DNA from 3 places in the Brevibacillus sp. FSL K6-0770 genome. Region 1 is predicted to be linked to each of the others. Evidence: riboswitches for the same ligand, from Rfam matches in the RefSeq annotation. Region 1 holds a riboswitch; each other region holds the start of a gene.
The links. Region 1 has a riboswitch for S-adenosylmethionine ahead of NST23_RS17245 (homoserine dehydrogenase). Riboswitches for the same ligand answer to the same signal wherever they lie in the genome.
Positions count from the first base shown of each region.

Region 2: another riboswitch for S-adenosylmethionine. It lies ahead of NST23_RS26770 (BMP family lipoprotein); the one in region 1 lies ahead of NST23_RS17245 (homoserine dehydrogenase).
Region 3: another riboswitch for S-adenosylmethionine. It lies ahead of metK (methionine adenosyltransferase); the one in region 1 lies ahead of NST23_RS17245 (homoserine dehydrogenase).

Region 1 covers NZ_JBBOBQ010000001.1:3,667,712-3,673,450, reverse strand. The annotation lists SAM riboswitch class I at 409-514, shown strand; SAM riboswitch class I at 663-773, shown strand; gene NST23_RS17245 (homoserine dehydrogenase) at 853-2,115, shown strand; gene NST23_RS17240 (hypothetical protein) at 2,149-2,301, opposite strand; gene NST23_RS17235 (CapA family protein) at 2,403-3,548, opposite strand; gene NST23_RS17230 (VOC family protein) at 3,624-4,430, shown strand; gene NST23_RS17225 (NUDIX hydrolase) at 4,488-4,895, shown strand; gene NST23_RS17220 (CcdC family protein) at 5,183-5,665, opposite strand.
Region 2 covers NZ_JBBOBQ010000001.1:5,630,071-5,635,809, reverse strand. The annotation lists gene NST23_RS26790 (NAD(P)/FAD-dependent oxidoreductase) at 1-840, shown strand, start outside; gene NST23_RS26785 (MarR family winged helix-turn-helix transcriptional regulator) at 894-1,310, opposite strand; gene NST23_RS26780 (DUF3298 and DUF4163 domain-containing protein) at 1,529-2,152, opposite strand; gene NST23_RS26775 (methyl-accepting chemotaxis protein) at 2,315-3,790, shown strand; SAM riboswitch class I at 3,878-3,999, shown strand; gene NST23_RS26770 (BMP family lipoprotein) at 4,205-5,254, shown strand; gene NST23_RS26765 (ABC transporter ATP-binding protein) at 5,342-5,739, shown strand, end outside.
Region 3 covers NZ_JBBOBQ010000001.1:5,420,314-5,426,052, forward strand. The annotation lists gene metK (methionine adenosyltransferase) at 1-982, opposite strand, end outside; SAM riboswitch class I at 1,115-1,215, opposite strand; gene NST23_RS25780 (S8 family peptidase) at 1,394-3,964, opposite strand; gene NST23_RS25785 (SLAP domain-containing protein) at 4,251-5,246, opposite strand; gene NST23_RS25790 (SLAP domain-containing protein) at 5,287-5,739, opposite strand, start outside.

The DNA of each region.
Region 1 (5,739 bases):
TGATCTACCTGTCAAAGAGGCTACGATGACTCGCGATTAAATTCAACTTGACTAGATCTTGTACGAATGTGAGGGATCGCAAGCTTGCGAACCGGAGCCTTTTTAAGGATATCGTTGCCAGATTGTCGCCGTGAAAAAGGAGGGAGTGGCGTGGTTCAGCTTTTCATATGTCCATGGTGCGGCTATGTTGAAGAAAAAGAAGTGCCAGAGGAAAGCGAAGCAGGAATCGTTACGTGCGCTTGCTGCAACATGGCAGAAGTGGAAAGTGTGTTTGCGCGTGGAAACGGCTGCTTTGCTGAGGGGGTTGCCGTTCTGTCTTCCTGCTTGCGAGTCTTGTCAGCAAACAAAAAGAATTGTGTTGACGAATGCATTGGAATTTCTTAGAATAGGCTCAATAGCAAATCATAGTTCTTATCCAGAGAGGTGGAGGGTCTGGCCCGATGAAGCCCGGCAACCGTTGCTTTTGCGACAAGGTGCCAATTCCTGCGGGACGTTTCGTCTCGATAGATAAGAAGCGGGTGCCTCGTAGCAGTCAAGACGAACCTTCTTCTTAGCGGAGAAGGTTTTTTGATGTATGAAAAAGTGGGAACGAGGCAAACATTTGCCCAATTTCAAAGACAAGAGAGAACTGACATCTAGCAAAGAACAAAAATTCATAGTTTTCTTTATCTAGAGAGGTGGAGGGACTGGCCCGATGAAGCCCGGCAACCGTTACGCAGTTTGTGACAAGGTGCCAATTCCTGCAGGACGAAAATCGTTCTGGGAGATAAGGAGAAGGACCTTGATGCCAAACCTTCTTCTTAGCAAGAAGGTTTTTCTTATTTTTCCAAAACATGACATGAGGTGGTAATAATGAGCGCAGGTGTAATCAAAGTAGGATTGCTGGGATTGGGAACAGTAGGGGGCGGCGTCATCAAAACGATTCGCTCGCAACAGGAGAAGCTGGCGCAGCGGTTGGGCAAACGGATCGAGATTGTCAAAGCATTGGTTCGCGATTCGGAAAAAGAACGGGCGGTTCAGGTTGATCCTGCGCTTTTGACTACCGATTTTGAGGATGTGCTAAAAAGCGATGTGGACATTGTCGTGGAGGTAATGGGCGGTGTCGAGCCTACGTATGATTACGTGCGTGCCCTGATTGAAAAAGGCTGCCATGTGGTAACGGCGAACAAAGAGCTGCTCGCCAAACGCGGCCCTGAGCTTGTCGATCTGGCTAACCAGCATCAGGTGCATCTGGCTTATGAAGCGAGCGTAGCTGGCGGGATTCCGATTTTGAGTGTGCTGCGGCAGTTTTTGCGCACAAATGACATCCAAGGAGTTCGCGGTATTCTCAACGGGACGACGAACTTCATCTTGACGAAAATGGAGGCGGAACAGCTCTCTTATCAGGAAGTGCTGAAGCAGGCGCAGGAGCTGGGCTATGCGGAAGCTGATCCGCGTTCGGATGTGGAAGGTTTCGATGCCATGTACAAATTGTACATTCTCGCGCAGCTTGTGTACGGGGAGTCGTTGCCGCTTGCGGATGTCGTGCGTAAAGGAATCGCCGATTTGTCTGCCGGACACATCCGGATCGCAAGCGAGCTGGGTTACCGGATCAAGCTGATTGCCCAGGCACAAAAAGCCGAGCAAGGCATCCGCCTCTCGGTTCAGCCGACTGTGCTGCCCATTGCCCATCCGTTGGCGCAAATCCAGGATGCGTTCAATGCGGTGCAGCTCTCCGGGAACATCGTGGGCGACCTGTTGTTTACGGGCCGGGGTGCAGGCGAACTGCCGACCGCAAGCGCTGTCGTTGAAGATTTGGCTTACTTGTTGACCCAGCCATTTACGCCGCATCCTGTTTGGACAGAAAAAAATGCCGCGGCTCAGTTGGAGCAAGGGCAAGACGAACGGGTGCTGTGTTATTTGGAAGGCTCGTGTATCGCCGCCACACCTGATCGCGTGCTGCATTTCTTGCGGGAGGCTGGCGTGAACGTGACGAAATTGAAGGTGCAATTCGACTTGGGCGGTGTGCTGCGCGCGGGCTTGATCGTTACAGGTATTCGCGCAGAGCATGAGCAAGTGCTGAAAAGTGACTTCGGACTTTCCGTGCGCTGCTTCCCGCTGATCGAATCGGCATAGCTCGCAGTCTGTCTAGATCAGCGCTGATCCTTTCTACTTGCTTTTTTTATCCGAGAGCTGTTGATCGGTATCTGAAGGCCCGTTTTTCTGATTGCCGGGGAAGACGACTTTTTCCCATTTGGTCATGAAATAACTGCAGAGTATAATAAGGCCGATCGCCGATACGGTGATAATCAATCCGGTCATATGTGCCGCCTCCTTTTCGCTGGAAAAAGTGGTTCTACTATGGTCTACGAAAGCAATATGGAAAAGTTTCGCCAAAAAAGGCAACGGGCACGCCTCATTTATCATGAGCGTGCCTGTACGTGACCATCGGCTTCAATCTGAACGTTTTCCGACAGTGATTCGATTCGTTGCAGAAGCGCTGCCCCATCCGTGTCATTCATCGGTACCGCTCGTCCCAGCTCGGCATGGAACGGGAGCATCGTCAGTTCACAGGAAGCGTCTTTTGTGCAGCTTGCTTGCAGTACCATCGTCTGCCACGTTTTTGGCTCCGTCGAGCGGGTGAAAATGAAATTGCCCAAACTGTAGGCAATCCACTTGCCGTTGTAGCGTTCAAAGCCTTGCAGGACGTGAGGATGACCACCGACGATCAAGTCTGCTCCTGCGTCAATGTAAGCTTTGGCCAATTCTTTTTGGTGATCGACGGGAAAGTCTTCCCGTTCCTTGCCCCAATGGGCGATCACGACGACGAGATCAGCGTGTGCCTTTGCTTGTTGAATCGCTTGGACGGCTTTGGCGGAATCATAGGAGCCAGCCAGTCCAGGCTGTTTCTCCGTGGCGAACCAGCTGACTTCGGGAATGACCCGGCTGAATCCGAGCAAGGCGAGCTTGATGCCGTTTCGCTCCACCACGACGGGAGTGAAGGCTTCCACAGAGTCTTTGCCGCCGCCGAGGTAAGCGATCCCGTTTTTGGCAAGCGCGTCAAACGTGTCGAGCAATCCGGCCACGCCCTGATCCATCGAATGGTTGTTTGCCAGGTTGACCGCATCGATCCCTGCTGCTTTCATCGCAGGCGCAGCCAAAGGAGAGGACTTGTAAACGTATTGTTTGTTGTCGGCAGGCGTGCCTTTTGTGGTAAGTGGCGTCTCCAGATTGGCTATGGTAAAGTCATCCTGCAAAAACAGGGAACGGACGTGCGTGAACGGGTAGTCGTAGCCTTTTTCGAGCAACGTTTTTTCCACATTTCCGGACATCATCACATCTCCGACGAAGGTCAGCCGGACAGTCGGCTCGTGGGCAACAGCCGGAGGTGGTGCGGAATCGTGTTCAGGGGAGGCGGAATGGCTTCCCAGCTTGTCGAAAGCGAAGTAAATCCCTGAGCAAAGGATGACGAGCAGACTGAACAAGAGCGTTTGCTTCGCCATCCTTTGCCCCTTCTTTTGTCGTTGTTTTCGCCGGATGTGCTTTAGGTTTTGCTGCGTCTGATTCATTATGCTCCTTTCAACGGTAACGAAAAATGGGTGAATTTGTTATTATAGAGCTAATACGAAAAGGGGCGAAAAAAGATGCAGCTTTCCTTCGATCATCTGGTTCATTTCGTGCACCGTCCCCCTGGAGAGGCTGCCCGGCTTTTTCAGGAAGCAGGCTTTCACGCTGTCGCGGGCGGACGTCATACCCATTGGGGAACATGGAACAGTCTCAGCTACTTGGGACTATCTTATGTGGAGTTTTTGGCGGTGGAGGAGGCAGCTGTCGCCAAGCAATCCGACAATCCGCTCATCCGGCAACTGGTCTGGGAGGCGAATCGCGGTGAGGGACTTGGGCAAATTGCCCTGCGCACTCGGCAAATGGACGCGTGGGTAGAGCGATTTCAGTCACTTGGTCTCAAAGTGACAGGGCCGGTAGCGGGCAGCCGCACGCGAGACGACGGGAAGATTTTGCAGTGGCGCATGCTGTTTGCCGAAGACCCGCACAGTGCGAGACAAATGCCGTTTCTGATTGAATGGAGCGAGACAGACGAGGAGCGCAAAGCCGATTTGACACAGCGCGGCATCATCGCTCCGCATCCAAATGGCGCGACGGAGCTGCAAGCGGTTGGTTATGCTGTTTCCGATCTGGAAGCGGCAGCAGCGGATTGGACGCGGTGGTTCGGCTTGCCGAGCCAAGCAGTGTTCGACGATGAGCAAATGGGCGCTCGTTGCCTGACGCTTGCTTTACCTGGCGGAAATATCGTGCTGTGTGAACCGCAGCAGGATGGATCGGCCAAGCGGATGCTGCAATCGCGCGGAGAGCGTCCTTTTTTTGCAAGAGTAGGCGCGGCAAAAGCGCTTCACGAATCGCACTCCATTTGTGGCGGGACGTACCTGATTTGAATTTGCTAGAAAGTAACGAGGGGCAAAGCAAGAAAATGGCGCAAAGGAGGCGAGCTTGTGACATCACCCAAGCATTCTTTGTCCGCTGCGGCGATTATCGTCAATGATCGCAACGAAGTGCTGCTGATCAAAGGGCCGAGACGGGGCTGGGAAATGCCCGGCGGAAAGGTGGAGCAAGGGGAGTCCATCCGCGAAGCAGCGATCAGGGAAACGAAGGAAGAATGCGGCTTGGACATTGAAGTGACGAAATTTTGCGGCGTGTTTCAAAATGTCAGCAAGTCGATCTGCAACGCCCTGTTTCTCGCCAGACCGATCGGCGGAAAACTAATCACAACGCCTGAGTGTCTGGAGTCGGGCTTCTTTCCGATCGAGGAAGCTTTGCAAAAGGTGACCTGGAGCAATTTCAGACAGCGCATCTCTTTATGTTTGCAGGAGGAAAAGCATCCGTTTTACGTGGAGTTTTAGGGCAAACGGGCAAGTGTAGGTCGTAGTGAAAAGAGCGGGCGAAATCAATCAGCAGGCAAAAAGCTGTCCGAACAGGGACGGCTTTTTTGTTTTGAGAAAAAAGTGAGTGTGTTTGCTCATTCACGGCGGGCCTTAGAGCTTTTTGCAACTGATTAGCCACATCGTTGAGTTTTTCCAAACGCACTTGACTGAATAACTGAATCATAGAAAAAAGAGCAACCCGTTCCCTTTGCGAAAAAAGGAATCAGGTTGCTCTTTCTTTTCTGCGACATCAACATCGCCGGCGATCAATGCGTTCCGAACGTCTTTTTCGTCAATTGGCGGTACATGTACAGCATGGCAATGCGCCACGGAACCAGCATGCCGAACGCCAGCAGGAAGAACAAGCCGCCTGTCTGGATCGGGGTGAAGCTGTCGTTGATCACCAGCTTGATAATCAGCCGGATGATCAGAAGCCCTGCCAAAATAAAGAAGAACGCACGGGAACGTTTGAGGTAAACGTCTTGACCGATGATCTCAAAGCGCGAAGTCATAATCAAGGGAATGGAGAAAATCAATCCGGTTACAAAAGCCGCCAGATCGTACATCGGTGGCAGCGCCGCTTCCGGAAAGAAAAACATGGCAAAGCCAGTAGCCATGAAGAACGGCGGCAGGATAATGCTTTTTGCAGACACAGGCTTTTTTTGCCGGCGCATGCGCAAAAAGATGACCGCGGTTGCCATCACCAGCGGCACCAAAATGCCAAAGGATGAAGAAGTGAGTATCTGCATGGAAAAAACGCCTCCATAGACTTTCAACAAATTTTCAATGTTGTCTTGTCTAGTTTACACCAAATTGAGACGTA
Region 2 (5,739 bases), 2.0 Mb from region 1:
GTCAAAGGGGTTGTCCTGAAAAACGGGGAAGAATACGAAAGCGATTTTGTCGTGATCGGCCCTGGACGGGACGGTTCCGCCTGGCTGACCAGCATTTTGAAAAAACGCCGCCTGAAAATGTACAACAATCAGGTGGACGTCGGGGTGCGCGTAGAGACATCAGATGTCGTGATGCGCGAGATCAACGAGCATCTGTACGAGGGCAAATTCATTTTCAACACGTCTGTCGGCACACGGGTTCGCACGTTTTGCAGCAATCCGTCCGGGCACGTGGTCGTGGAAAACCACAGCGGGGTGATGGCGGCAAATGGTCACTCCTACAAGGACCCGGCTCTCGGCTCGCCGAATACGAACTTCGCGTTGCTCGTATCCCACACGTTTACAGAGCCTTTTGACAAGCCGAATGAATACGCGCGGGAAATATGCAAACGGGCAAACGATTTGTCCAACGGCGGCGTCATCGTGCAAAAGTACGGCGATATTTTGCGGGCGCGCCGCTCGACTGAAGCGCGGATCAGGGAAGGCTTCCTGGAGCCGACCTTGAAGGAAGCGGTACCGGGCGACCTGGGACTGGTCTTGCCGTACAACACGATGAAAAGCTTGATAGAAATGGTAGAGGCGCTCGACAAGGTTACGCCGGGAATCGCCTCGGAGCACACGCTGTTTTACGGGGTGGAGGCAAAATTTTACTCGGCTCGTCCGAAGCTTACAGAGGAGTTTGAAACAGAGATCAAAGGACTGTTCTGCGGTGGCGACGGCGCGGGAATCACACGCGGCTTGGCGCAGGCGGGAGCGGCAGGCGTCTGGATGGCGCGCAGCATGGTCAAACGGATGAGCTAATAAAAGAAGAAGGGCTTCTACCTGAACAGCGATGTGTTTAGGTAGAGGCCCTTTTATGCAATCGTATTCAAGTTTTCCGTCATCTTTTTCAGCACCCGATTAAAGACAGCCAACTCGCTCTCATCCAAATCGCGCAGGGCGACGTCTTCCAGATCGCGGGCAGCTTGCAGCCACTCGGGGAAGCGCTCGATGGCGGCTGGCGAGAGCGAGACGTACCGTTCGCGCTTGTCGTCACCCTCGGAGCGGATGATCCAGCCCATTTCCTCCAGCCGGGTCAATGTCCGCGTAATGGTAGGGGCCTCCACGTTCAAGTAATTGCTCAACTGCACCTGCGTCAGCGAGCTGCGGTAGTGCAGGCAGAGAATGATGCTCCATTGCGAGCTATATAATCCCATGGGCGACATGATTCCATTCAAGGTTTTACTGAAAACTCTGGCAGTTTGGCCGATCTTGTGACCGTAGTGTTGCATGAATATCAGACCTCCAGAAAAAACTGGTTCGATACGATGCGCTTGATTGCTTAAGTAAATATGTACAAATAAAATAGTAGCAGGTAATGACATATAAGTAAATGTTTATTCGAATGTAAAAAAGGCATTTTTCCGAACAAAAAACAAAGCTGATGACAGTCGTTCCCCGTCGCTCAGCTTTGTGTACACACGATTTTGCGTTCAGTTGTTCACTACTTTTAACTGGCGGACAAAATGCCGAGCGGGCCAGATTCGTCTATAATCGACTGCAAGTCGTAGACGGAGATCGGGAACATCGGAAACCCGACGTAATAAGGCGTGATTTCATACAATTGGAAATAAATAACAAGTGATTTGTCTGCGAGATAGAAGTCCTGATCTGGCTTGATTGTGGTAAAATTACCTAAAGTAGGAATATCGCGCTCTTTGATTTGTCGCTTGATGTTTTCCGACAGGACCGTGACGTAGTCGCTGCCGGGCTTGAACAGATCGCGCAAGGTGTAGAGCTTGCCTGTCTGGGTATTGGCTGTTACAGACCCGAGAAAAGTCATTCCGTGAGCCATTTGCGGGGTGTACGCGTAGTTGCTGAGTGTCACGCTGAAAATGCCGCGTTCATTCGTTTTGATTTCAAAGCTGCCTTGCATCTGTGTATTTCCCGGCACCTGCACTCGTTGCTGCTCGTGGATCAAGCCTTGCACCGTTTGCAAAATGGCCCGGTTGATGTCTTTTTCCGCCTGCTGGTTGGCCAGCCCTGCCAGCTGCGGGTAGTAAATCGTGGTGTTCGGACGGTTGATGGTCCGCGTCAGCACAGTGGCTGGCAACAGATTGAGTTGTTCTTCCACAGTTCCAGTTCCTTTCCAAATAGCTTAAAATAAGGGGAGATGATAGTAGCCTATTCTCCAATCGTTTTGGCTGTTCTCACTTTTTTCACAAATTAGTCAATCTGCACGCGATATAATGGTTAAAGAATCCGATACATAAGTAACAGGAAAAGGGGGGCACTTATGATTCAATTGGTTCGTAACACCTTGACGGACAAAGAAGGCTTTATGATTTTTATCCTATGGAACCACCTGTGGATGGCGGGACTGATTGCTTATCAGGTCGATGCAAACTTCTGGAAAGTGACGTCCCTCGGATTGCTGGTCACCCTCATTGTGTCACCGTTTTACTTCATCAAAAGGGACAGTCATGTCATTCGTTACCTGGTAGCGATTGGACTCATGTTTTACGCGATCTCATTCGATCACTTTACTACCTATCCAGAGGTAACTTTTCTCGCATTCATTGTCATGGGATTTTTGGCAGCCTACCTCGACTGGAAGCTGGTAGTGTCGGCGGGAATCGCGCAGATTGTTGTGACTTTGGTCGGCTTTTATACAGGCTCCTACGAAATTTTTAGCGGCGACTTCACGGAACTGAATCTGGTGCTGCGGATTGTAGCGATCCTTATGATGATGGGGGCTGTAACGTACCTCTGTCTGGCTGGACAAGCTTCTCTCAGCAAGGCGAATATCGCCCGACAGGAAGCAGAGGAAAAAGAACGCCGTCTGGGAGAAATGCTCGTACATATTCAACAGATGACGGGGCAGATTGACCGCACGACAGAGCATGTGCACGAGCATGCCGAAGGAACGAAACGCAATACGGACGAGATGATGATTGCGTTTCGCGAAGTTGCGACTGGCATGGAATCGCAGGCCAATTCGACTGTGAAGATCGAAGAAGAGGTGCAGTCGATCGACCAGGAGATCGTGGCGGTAACGACGCAGACGAATGCGATGAAGAGCGAGTCCGATCAAAACAACCAGCGCCTGAAAGACAGTGTGGGCATGATGAACGAGCTTTCGCAGCAAATGGAACAGATCGTGTCTGCGGTCAATGTGGCTGCTGCGACGATTCACCAGCTCAATCGCCAGGCGAACCGGGTAGAAGAAATCGTGGGAGCGATCAACCAGATTGCTACGCAAACGAATCTTTTGGCGCTCAACGCCGCCATCGAGTCAGCGCGGGCTGGCGAGCATGGACGCGGTTTCGCTGTAGTAGCTGACGAAGTGCGCAAGCTGGCTGAGCAAAGCGCGACCGCTACCCAGGAGATTACGGAAATTCTCAAATCGCTCCATCAGGAGAGCGAGAACGCTGTGCAGCAAATCAGCAACGGAGAGGCGTCTGTAGCCAAAGGACAGGAGCTGGCTGTAAAAACGGTGGCTTCGATCGAGGCAGTGCGCTCCGGCATGGTGGCATTCCTGCAAGCGGCCGAGCATGTCGGTTCCAGCATGAACCGGGTCAAAATGCGTTCAGGCGAAGTGGCGATGGAGATGTCGACGATTACGGCCGTCACCGAACAATCGGTTGCCAACCTGGAAGAGCTTTTTGCCACCGCAGAAAATCAGCATCAAAAGGTGCGGGAAATTACCGAAGAGCTGGGTGAGCTTAGCAACCTGTCGCATCGACTCCAGCAAACCTTTCAAACGAAATAAACAAACTGGCGGAAACAATCTGAAAAAACAATTGCTTTTTCAGAGCGTTCTGCTAGAATAAGTTCATTGTAACTCAATAGATGATCTACCTTATCGAGAGCGGCGGAGGGACTGGCCCTATGAAGCCCGGCAACCACTGGACATGCGAGACATGTACAGAAAGGTGCCAATTCCTGCAAAACCTGTACCGGGGTTTTGACAGATGAGGAAGAGGACGGCTTCGGACGCAAACTCTTCCTTCGGGAAGAGTTTTTTTTCGTTAGAAGGGGAGGATGGATAGAGGAGGAATAACGAACGATAAAATAATTTTAATGTGAAATATTCGTGTTTAGTATTGATCTTTTTGTCGAAAAACCGTACATTATGGTTAGGATAGAGAAAACGGAGAACGTTCAGATAGGGGAGAGAGACACCATGAAGAAGTTGTTGTTGGCATTGACTACTTTTGCTGTTTTGGCTGCGGGTTGTTCAGCAGGCGGGAATGCACCTGCCGGGAACGCATCGACTGATAAGCCGAAAGAGCAAGCGGCAGGACAAGAAGGTGCAGCGAAGAAACGCGTTGCCTTGATTTTGCCGGAAAAAATCGGCGTGAACCCATTCTTCCAGCAAATGGACGAGGGCGCGAAAAAAGCAGGACAAGAATTTGGCGCGGAAGTAAAAAGCATCGAGTCGACTGACCATGGTGCGATCGAAGAGAACTTGCGCGTAGCCGTAGCGGAAAACTACGACCTGATCATCACTTCTTCTTTTGAAGCAGAAGACGCACTGAAAAAAGTAGCCGCAGAAAACCCTGATCGCAACTTCGCGATTATTGATACAGTAGTCGATTTGCCAAATGTGCGCAGCGTTACTTTCCGCGAGCAGGAAGCAGCTTACCTGATGGGGGCGGCGGCAGGTCTTGCCACGAAAACAAACAAAGTCGGCATGGTTGTCGCAATGGACATTCCGCTTCTGAAAAAATGGACAGGCGGATTCCAGGAAGGCTTGAAATCGACCAATCCGAATGCAGAATTTCTGGTAAACTACGTGGGCAGCTTCACTGACCCGGCAAAAGCGAAAGAGCTGGCTCTGCTGCAAGCATCCAAAGGCGCTGACTTCATCAACGGAGCAGCTGCGGTAGGCGATCTCGGCGTATTCGAAGCCGCGAAGGAAAAAGGCTTCTTTACAGCAGGACAAGACGTTGACCGCACGACGATTGACCCTGAGCACATCGTATTGTCCCAACTGAAAGGGACAGACGCAGCAGCGTATGAAACTGTGAAATCGTTTGTGGAAGGTTCTTTCAAACCAGGTGTCGTCAACTACGGATTGAAAGAAAAAGGCGTAGGCGTAACGTATGTGACTCACGAAAGCAAAACACCGCTGAACGCTTTCATCGGCCAGGAAGTTGTGGACAAAGTAAAAGCGATCAGTGAAGAGATCATTGCTGGTACCCGCAAAGTGCCGGATCGTTCTAAAAGCTAGTGCACAGAGCTTGATTGTGACCGACTACGGCTGTGTAGTCGGTCTTCCTTATATGCGAAAGGAAAGCGTAAAGAAGGGGGAGCAAGGATGACCTATCGTTTGGAAATGCGCGCCATGACCAAGAAATACGGAGATTTTATTGCAAACGACAAGGTCTCGTTCTCGCTTGCTGCCGGAGAAGTGCACGCGATCGTCGGTGAGAACGGAGCGGGCAAGACGACGTTGATGAGGATGTTGTACGGCATGGAGCAGCCTACGTCCGGCGATATCGTGCTAAACGGCAAGCCGGTCGCTTTTCGCGGGCCACAGGACGCCATTGGCAACGGAATCGGGATGGTGCACCAGCACTTCATGCTGTTCGGCGAGTTCAGCGTGGCCGAAAACATCGTGATTGGCTACGAACCGCAGCAGGCCGGGTTTTTCCGCCGCCATGACGCTGTGCAAAAAGTGCGCGAGCTAAGCGAAAAGTTCCGTATTCCGATTGA
Region 3 (5,739 bases), 1.8 Mb from region 1:
CTGCGATGGATACTGGTTGTGCTACACCAATCGCATACGCTACTTGTACTTCGCACTTGTCAGCCAAGCCAGCTGCCACGATGTTTTTCGCAACATAGCGAGCAGCATAAGCACCGGAGCGGTCTACTTTTGTCGGATCTTTACCGGAGAACGCGCCGCCGCCGTGACGAGCGTATCCGCCGTAAGTGTCTACGATGATTTTGCGGCCAGTCAAGCCAGCATCCCCTTGTGGTCCGCCGATAACGAAACGGCCAGTTGGGTTGATGAAGTATTTGGTTTCAGCATCCAGAAGTTCAGCTGGAACTACTGGTTTGATTACATGCTCAACCAGGTCTTGTTTGATTTGCTCCAAAGTTGTTTCAGGAGCGTGTTGAGTAGAGATAACGATCGTGTCGATGCGAACAGGCTTGTCTCCATCGTACTCAACCGTTACTTGTGTTTTACCGTCAGGACGCAGGTAAGCGAGTGTGCCGTTTTTGCGAACTTCGGTCAAACGACGAGCCAGTTGGTGGGACATGCTGATCGGCAATGGCATCAACTCAGGTGTTTCGTTGCAAGCAAAGCCGAACATCAGACCTTGGTCGCCTGCACCAATCGCTTCGATCTCAGCGTCAGTCATTTTGCCTTCGCGCGCTTCCAGTGCTTGGTCTACACCCAGTGCAATGTCAGCGGATTGCTCGCCGATTGCTGTGATAACACCGCAAGTGTCAGCGTCAAAGCCGAACTTAGCGCGATCATAGCCGATTTCACGAATGGTTTCGCGAACCAGCTTTTGAATGTCTACATAAGTGTTGGTTGTGATCTCACCCGCTACGAGAACCAGACCTGTCGTTACAGAAGTTTCGCACGCTACGCGAGCGTTTGGATCTTTGGACAGGATGGCGTCCAGGATGGAGTCGGAAATTTGGTCACAAATTTTATCCGGATGTCCTTCGGTTACAGACTCAGATGTGAACAGACGACGACCTTTTTGCAAAGCCATGAGAAAATACCTCCTTTGACCTCATACAAATAGTTTGGTAGCCGAGTCAGGATTTTATCGACGTAAACGCAAATAAAAAACCTTTTCCATCTTTCGGAGGAAAAGGTTTGAGCGCTTTTAGCTTCCTTCATCCTCTTATCGGCCAGAACAGATTTCCGTCCTGCTGGTTAGCACCGCTCTAGTCGGTTGCCGGGCTTCATAGGGCCAGTCCCTCCGCCTGCTCTGGATAAGAGTATCCATTACGGATTATAGAATAATTGTTTTTCGGGGTGGTGTCAATAGACTTTTCCCACAACTCCGGTTCGAAGCAGGCCAGCCTGTACAAAACGTTGATGAAATCGCCTGCGGGAAGCGAGCGATGATGACTGTAGCGCATGGACAGCGCCTTTTGCACAAGCTGGTCAAGCCTCTTTATACTTGGTACGATTTGGCGATCAATACAACAACCTCGGCCCGCGTAGCGGTTCCCTGAGGCTTGAAGGTCTTGCCATATCCGTTCAGCCACTTTTTTTGCGTCAAAGCCTCGATCGCCGGCGATGCCCAATAGTTGACCGGAACATCGCGATAAGAGGACACGCTGCGGCTATTCACAGCTACCCCTTTCGCCCTGGCGATCATGGTGGCCATCTCGGCCCGCGTTACCGCCTGATCAGGCTTGAGTTGACTGTTTGGATACCCCTTCAAGACTCCGAGCTGATAAGCTACCCCAAGGGTGTTGTACGCCCAGTGCTTTTTTGGCAAATCGGAAAAGACGTCCTTGCCCGTGTACATACTGGCTACTTTCGAGCCGGTGACACGCATCGTCGAAACGAGCATGGTCGCAAATTGGGCGCGGGTCACTGCCTGATCCGGCTTGAATGTTGCGTCGTCGAAGCCTTTGATGATGCCTTTGTCGCTGAGCTTGGCGATTTGCGGACGCGCCCAGTGGTTAGAAATATCCCGATAGCCGGAAATGAGCGGCTGCGGGCTGAGCGTCAATTTGTAGGAATCGTACTTGAAAGGCACGATGCTGCTCATGCGCACGAAATACTTCCCTTTAGGCAGGCGTATGCCGAAAATTTCACTGCCTTGGTCTGACCGCTCTGCCACTTCGGTTGTCGAAGCAAGCGCCACGTTCATGTTTTTCTCATTGTAAAGGGCGATGTGAAACCCGCTTGCTACCGGGATGAACGGAGCGCGAACTGTGACGTACGATTCCGCATCCAATGTAAATTGAAACCAGTCTGAATCTGTCGACGCCGGAATGGTTCCTGACATGACTCCTCCACTGGCAAGCGGAGCAGCTTTGCTATACGTATTATTCGGCTCGTTCCCATCTTTTTTCAACGGGGTAAAGGCGAGATCGAGGCGATATTCGCCGTTCATTGCATTTTGCTGATACTCGCTGACGCGAATGTAGTATTTTCCTGGCGAGACGTCCTTGCTTGCACGTTCGGAAGGATTATCCCTGTCGCTGTTATCGTATACCGGGTCCCAGACCGTATTTTTTCCCGGCTCTTGCTTTCCGATGGCAAGTACCAAGTCCACTCGCTTGTTATCAGGTGTGACCGTCACGTCCATATGCCCGTACTCGCGGACATAGTAGGAGAACCAATCCTGATCCCCTTCCTCATGGAAATTGCCCGTCACGCTGATCTGGTTGCCCACCAGCGGCCTTGCCGTAGCCATCGTATTGTTCGGTTCATTCCGATCCGGGTTGATGGTGAATTTGCTCGTCAGCACATAAGTAAACGCATTAACTCCACCGTTTCTCACCAGCTTGATATTCATTCGCCCAGCTTTTGCAGGAACCGTTATCGTATCCCCGTTCCCGATATAGTAAGTGACCGGCTGACGATTTGCCGGATAAAAAGTCGCTGACATGGCTGAAGATACGCCTGAGTTTACGGATGCGGTGAGACTTACTTTTCCATCGTAAGGAACGTCCATCTTGAACCAGTCAACCGTATCGTTTGGCCCCAGATTGCCACGGACTTGCGCTTCGATCGGAAACGCCTTGGCTCTCTCCAAAACGTTGTTCGGCTCCAAAAAGTCGCTGGACAGCGCACTGCGCACTGCCTTGTTTACGTCCAGAAGACCGTAGCCCGCTTGCCGATCCCAGCCGCCTTCGCCAATATCTGTCGCCGTCTGATAAAGCATCTGCCTGACGTCGAGAGCAGAAAGCTTGGGATGACGAGCCAGAATGAGAGCAGCCGCGCCTGCTACCTGAGGCGCTGCTACAGATGTTCCGGAAACTGAACCGTATTTGCCGCCGAGCTTGGTTGTATACACATTAAGCCCCGGTGCCACCAGATTCATCTCCGGCCCTGTATTCGACTGGTAAAGGACCTGGTTTCTTCCGTTTATCGCCCCCACCGCAATTACGGTCGGGTACGCTGCCGGATACGCGACACGGCTTGCCTCATTTCCGCTCGCCGCCACCAGAACCGCTCCGTTTCGTTCCGCGCGGTCGACCGCATTTTTCATAGCCCGGGAGTAAGCCATGCTGCTAAAAGACATCAAAATGACCTTTGCCCCCCGATCGAGGGCGGCGTTGATTCCTTTGGCGATCATGTCAACATCCGTAGTAGATGCGTTTTTGTTCAAGACTTTGACGGGCAAAATTTTGGCGTTCCAGACCACCCCGGCTACGCCGATCCCGTTGTTCCCTTTTGCCCCGAGGACCCCGATGACTTCTGTTCCATGCCCATTGTCATCCTGCGCACTTTTCCCCGGATTGACCAGGTTAACACCAGGGAGCAAATTCCCCTTCAAATCAGGGTGATTGTAATCGGCCCCTGTATCGAGTACAGCAATCGTGATCGCCTGATTGCTGTTCACCACTGACCATGCCTTGTCCGCTTTGATTTGACTCAGGTGCGTCTGGTTGCTCAGGTAGCTGTCATTGGAGGCAGGAGCAGCAGCGAGTGCCTGCCTGGCTTCCAAAGGAGCGACGGTGAGCAGCAGCGCCAGTGCGACGGTCACTTGAATTGATTTTTTCATAAAAAACAGTCCTTCCCTCTCTCCCTGCAAATCATGCAGCAAGAAAACCTCTGTCGAAGCCGTTTCCGTCATAAGGCCGCGCTTTAGCGGAAGGTTTTCTTAACGTATGAATACCCGCAAACTTTTGCAATCAATCCCAATACGTTCAAAAAGGTATTCGAGTATGATATTCCTCGTCCTAGCATAGCGGATAAAAAGGGCGAATTGCAACCCTAATTCCCCAATATTTGGAACGTTTTGGCAGTAGAAAAACCCTTTTCACCAGTGGCAAAAAGGGTTTCGTTCATTACTGCAGCAGACCTTTATTGTCTTCGGTTTCAGGCGCTACGTATGTTTCCTGTTTTTTTCTTTGACGCGCTTGCGGAATGAAAGCAGTCAACTCTGTCACGTCTACTCCTGCTTTTTTAATCGAAGAGGACGGGATGTCAAATGCCCAGACACGCTGGCTGTTCGCTTCCACCTTCATGTTTTGCAAGGTGTAGTTGACGCGGGCAACCGCTTCGCCATCCTTGTCGTGCACCAGGATCGGCACCTCGGTAAACTCCAGGCGCTTCTCCAAACCGTTGCGGAATACAACAACGACTTTCAGACCGTTATCCTCGTTCGGCTTGATTGCGAGAACTTGCAAGTCCACCTGCCCAGCTTCTACCGGAGCTTCTGCCGCTGCTTTTTGCAAATACTGCTCTTGCTCACTGGCACTCAGCCCCATGTTCAGCTCGTGGCTTCCTTCGAGTCGCTGTTTTTGCGGCTTTTTATACACAATCGTCAGCGGTACTTCTTGCTCCGGAATGCGGTCAAACTCTTCCCAACGGAACATAAACTCCGCCGGACGACTGGACATGGAATCGACTGGTCCGCTTGTCATCAAGTCGAACGTCTTTTTCGCCACCTCTTCGCCTTCTGCTGTTACGAGAGAGAGCGGCAGTTTTTGCAACAGTACGTTGCGGTCTGTCGCATTGCGAATGTAGGCAAGCACCAAATAGCCTTCTACGGTCGCCTGTGTGAAGAACGGAATGACACCGACCTCATCACGTACTACAGGCGGCAACTCATCGTGCACATATTGCAACAGTTCCTGCTCGGCCTCGTCCAGCTGCGCGTCCCACGGACCGTTCATCGACAGGAACAGCTCTTTTGACTCCACGCGGTTTGCAGACTGCTGCGGATTTTCAATACCGGATACGCCCAAGTAAAATTCATTGTGCAAATACTCATGAATGTCCTCTCGTACCTGCTCCAAGCTTTCTTTGGAACCAAACCAGTTTTCCAATAACCAACTCATATGTCAACCTCCTCTTTCCCACTTTAGAAAAATCACGCGTCTACTCTACGTCAAGAATCCATCTACGCAGATTGGCATCAGGCTTTTTCACAAATTCCGGCGGGAACACGATCAGCCACGGACGACTGTTGCCAGGCTGGACACAGATCTTTCTGGCGTCAAGAACGCCTCGCGCAACGACATCCCCGTCTGTATCGGAAATCGTTACTTTCAGTTGCTCAGGGCGATACTCCGTCGACAGACCATTGCGGAACAGCATCGCAGCGACCAGTTGCCCTTCTTTCGTTTTGCCGATATCAAAACCCGTAACTTGTACGGTATTCACCGGGATTGGCGGCAAAGAATTGGCGAGCTTCTCCAGACGATCCTTTTGCCGATCGGTCATGCGGTTCTCCATCTCCGGGTCCAGTTCAAGCGTGCGTGGCCAAATATGCGCGCGGTTCCCTGCCTTCATCACGACTTTCCAGCGACTGAACTGGAAGTTGTCGTGCAG